Regions from separate parts of the Lysinibacillus sp. NPDC047702 genome, predicted to be linked through region 1. Evidence: riboswitches for the same ligand, from Rfam matches in the RefSeq annotation. Region 1 holds a riboswitch; the other holds the start of a gene.
The links. Region 1 has a riboswitch for S-adenosylmethionine ahead of metA (homoserine O-acetyltransferase MetA). Riboswitches for the same ligand answer to the same signal wherever they lie in the genome.

Region 2: linked by a shared signal. The riboswitch ahead of ACQKIM_RS19865 (methionine ABC transporter ATP-binding protein) and the one ahead of metA (homoserine O-acetyltransferase MetA) in region 1 are both predicted to bind S-adenosylmethionine.

Annotation. Positions count from the first base shown of each region.
Region 1 is NZ_JBNNMG010000024.1:30,931-33,138, forward strand. It holds gene ACQKIM_RS13225 (nucleotide excision repair endonuclease) at 1-324, opposite strand, end outside; SAM riboswitch class I at 518-628, shown strand; gene metA (homoserine O-acetyltransferase MetA) at 752-1,687, shown strand; gene ACQKIM_RS13235 (bifunctional cytochrome P450/NADPH--P450 reductase) at 1,893-2,208, shown strand, end outside.
Region 2 is NZ_JBNNMG010000049.1:28,687-30,894, forward strand. It holds gene ACQKIM_RS19860 (methionine ABC transporter permease) at 1-67, opposite strand, end outside; gene ACQKIM_RS19865 (methionine ABC transporter ATP-binding protein) at 57-1,085, opposite strand; SAM riboswitch class I at 1,169-1,272, opposite strand; gene ACQKIM_RS19870 (thioredoxin family protein) at 1,329-1,640, opposite strand; gene ACQKIM_RS19875 (hypothetical protein) at 1,655-1,996, opposite strand; gene gcvH (glycine cleavage system protein GcvH) at 2,161-2,208, opposite strand, start outside.

The DNA.
Region 1 (2,208 bases):
GGCATACGTTTCGTAAATTTCACGTTCCATTGGATCTTCTATTTCATAAACTTCAATTTTGAAAATTTCTTGACGATGATTTTTCATAGGTGATACATTGTCTTCAAAATGTTTTTTTATACGTTGACGAATTTTACGCGCTTTACCGACAAATAAAAGCTCATTTTTCTCATTGTAAAATAAGAAGATGCCACCTTTGTCTCGTGTGATTTTATGGAAGTCAATAAAACCATGGTATGGTGTAATTGGTACATCACCAGGCTTTAAATCTTGCTCACGCTGGCGAATCACTAAATCTGGTTTAGGAAATTCAATTTTAATCAAGCTATTCACGTTCCTCTCTGTTACTAAAGGTATATGTTAACATAATCACAGCATGTTTACCATAAAATTTCATATGTTGTTATGATGATTAGTGTTCATCAAAATTTAGCTAAACATGCATAGTAATGACAAAATATTCTATGTTTTATTGATATTCTTAATAGTTCATGTTACAATTCATTTTAATTAAATAATCTTATCAAGAGAAGCTGAGGGATTTGGCCCGATGACGCTTCAGCAACCTCTAACAAATGTTAGAAAGGTGCTAATTCCAGCAAAGGTTTTTTCCTTTGAGAGATAAGAGTGAACGTGGTGAAAATCCCCCTCATTCTATCTCGCATGGAATAAGGGGGATTTTTTAATTTCATAAAAAGTGTCATTGTAAACTTGATTTTGAAGAGGGAAATAAAAGAGAGGGGAATGCAAGATGCCAATTAATATTCCAAAAAACTTACCAGCTGGAGAACATTTACGAGAGGAAAAGATTTTCGTGATGGAAGAGGATCGTGCGAATACACAACAAATTCGTCCATTAAATATATTAATTTTCAACTTAATGCCTGAAAAAGAGAAAACAGAGCTGCAATTACTGCGCTTGCTAGGGAATACGCCACTGCAAGTCAATATTACATTTTTAAATACAGCAACACATGAATCAAAAAATGTTAGTAAATCACATTTACAGCTATTTTACACGACTTTCCAACAAATTCGTCATCGCCGCTTTGACGGAATGATTATTACAGGAGCACCTGTAGAGAAGATGGCTTTTGAAGAAGTGAATTACTGGCAGGAAATCTCACAAATTATGGATTGGTCTAAGAAAAACGTGACATCTATCCTACATATATGTTGGGGGGCACAGGCTGCTTTATATCATCATTATGGAATCGGGAAGGTTGAACTTCCAGCAAAATGCTCAGGTGTTTATTCGCATGTCATTACAGATTTAACAGTCGACTTAGTGCGTGGATTTAGTGATTTATTTACAGCACCACATTCTCGTTATACATCTGTTTCTATTGATGAAGTACGCAATCATCCTGATTTACGTTTACTGTCCTATTCAGAGGATGCAGGTGTATTTATTGTGCAGTCCAAGGATAATAAAAACATTATGATCACAGGTCATCTTGAGTATGATGCAACAACTTTAGCAGATGAATATAATCGAGATGTCGCAAAAGGGTTAGATATTACTGTACCGGTGAACTATTTCCCGAATGACGACCCAGCACATGAGCCAATTAATACATGGCGTGCCCATACCCATTTGCTATTCTCAAACTGGCTGAATTACTATGTTTATCAAGAAACACCATATGAATGGGATTTCGTTGATGAAATTGAATATCATATTTAGTTAAATTTAAATCCGCAAAAAGCCCAATGTCTCAACTTACTAGAGTGAGAGGTTGGGCTTTTGCTATTTCACTCTTTGTTCACAAATACTGCCATTTTTCCCTTGGATAATTTCTAAAAAGTTGAATTCTACTTAATGTTTGGTATATTATTTTATCAAATGATAGATTTAACTATCATTTTTATTTTACTGAAAGAAGGGATTCATGATGATAAGTGTAGAAGATGTTCCAAAACCAAAAACATTTGGTCCACTTGGCCATTTGCCCTTAATCGATAAAGAGCAGCCAACATTATCACTTTGTAAGCTTGCAGAAGAGTATGGGCCGATATATCGATTAGAAATCCCAGGTTATACTAGCTTAGTAATATCTGGTCATGAATTGGTAGCTGATGTTTGTGATGTTTCACGTTTTGATAAGCAGATTTATAGTGAGTTAGAAAATGTTCGTGCTTTTGGTGGTGATGGCTTATTTACAAGCAGAACAACTGAGCTGAACTGGCAAAAGGCACATAATATCC
Region 2 (2,208 bases), on a different contig from region 1:
ACAATGTTTCATAGGTAGCTGTCCACATTCGCTCCCAGTCGACATTCGGAAAGAGATTAGTTAGCATTTGAAATCACCTCCGTTTGTACTTCGACTGTATTTAAGTAACCTAATGCATCAGCAACATTTGCCTCTGTACCATCAATTTGCACAATAAGTGTACCGTAAGCACCGTTTTTCGTTTGAGAGATATTACCATGCACAATACTGACTTCTACATCAAAGTGCTTGACGAGGTGTGAAATAACAGGTTGCTCTGTTTTTTCGCCGACAAAAATTAGCTTAACAAGTTGTCCAGTTGGATAATTTGCTTTTATTTGTGCAACCGTCTCCTGCGTTTCCTTTGTATCTGTAATTTGAGACACAAATTTTTTCGTAATAGTGGCTTGTGGTGCTTGAAATACTTGTAAAACCTCACCACGTTCTACTATTTCTCCTGCCTCCATTACTGCTACACGATGACAGATTTTACGAATAACGTGCATTTCATGTGTAATTAACACAATTGTTAATCCTAAACGCTCGTTAATATCAACAAGTAAATCCAAGATTGCATCCGTAGTCTCTGGATCAAGTGCTGAGGTTGCCTCATCACATAATAAAACCTCTGGATTATTGGCTAGCGCTCTAGCAATACCGACACGTTGCTTTTGACCACCCGATAGCTGTGATGGATACGCCTGATCACGTCCATCTAAACCAACAAGGGTAATCAATTCTTTCACACGTGCATCACGCTGTGCCTTTGAAACACCTGCGATTTCTAGTGGAAAAGCGATATTTTCAGCAACGGTTCTAGACCATAGTAGATTAAAATGCTGGAAAATCATACTTACCTTTTGTCTAGCATCTCTGAGCTTTTGCCCCTTTATAGATGAAAACTCTTGATTGTTAACCTTCACCGTACCAGATGTAGGCTTTTCTAAGCCGTTCAATAAACGAATCATCGTACTTTTACCAGCGCCACTATAGCCGATAATGCCAAATATTTCACCTTTATTAATGGAAAGGTTTACGTCTTTGACTGCTGTTAATTCGCCATTTGCGGTTTTGTATTTCTTCGTAATATTTTGAAGCTGGATCATAGCGAATACTCCTTTTCTCATATAGAAAACCCCTTCACTCACAGACAAGTAGAAGGGGTCACGTATTTATACGCTCAACCGTTCTCTCATCTTTCAAAGATAAATCTTTGGGTGATTTGGCACCTTTTCACTTTGTGATGGTTGCCGGGCTTCATAGGGCACTTCCCTCCGCCACTCTTCATAAGAGTTCGATATATTTAATGTTTTAGTAATCTATTTGTTACTTTACCATGCTAGCAAACTTCAGTCAATTGATTTTTTTAACAATTCGTATAAAAATGGTACGGATTGAAAAGCATAGATTTTTTCTGTCACTTTTCCGCCATCACAGACGAGTAGACAAGGTACACTCTCGATTTCGTGATCTAAAGCAATCTCCTCAACAAAATTTAGGTTTGCTTTGCCGATTTGAAGCTTAGGCAGTAATTGCTCAACAATCATCATCATTTTCGATGCTACAGCACATGTACCACACAAAGGTGTATATAAATAAAAGGCAGCTCTTTCCCCCGACTGGATAGCCGCGACCCACTGCTCTTTTGACCATTCTTCCATTTTTTCACGCAACCTTACAAAATAAATTGATTATGGATTGAGAAATGTGCTCGTAGCAATATCATTGCTAATATCTTTCTTGGAGTTGTCTCGACTTCTTTATACGTTGGCATTGTACGTAAATGCTCTGCCTCTGGATAATGTCTGTCCATTAATGCCCGCAGCTTATCTCCTGATGGATCTGCATCAAAAAATGTATAAAGCTCACAGCCTTCATATGGATCAAGCAACACTTCTAATTGATGCACACCAATTGTACCATTCGTACAAAGTATTGTGACATCTTCACTTAAAATAGGTTCAATTTGAAGCTTATCCGAACGGCCTTCAACAATTAAGCATTTTCCCTCGAACATCACGCCACCCCCATTAGACATATCCCTTTTCCTTATAATCATTATATCAATTAAGCACTAACGATGGTAATGTTAGACACCCATTGAGAAGCAAACTATCTTACCAGCCATGAAGATAATAAAAAACGTCGGTAAATGCCGACGTTTTTCTATTAGGGCTTGTCTTATTCAGCGATCATTTCTTCGTATTGCTCTGCTGTCATAAGCTTTTC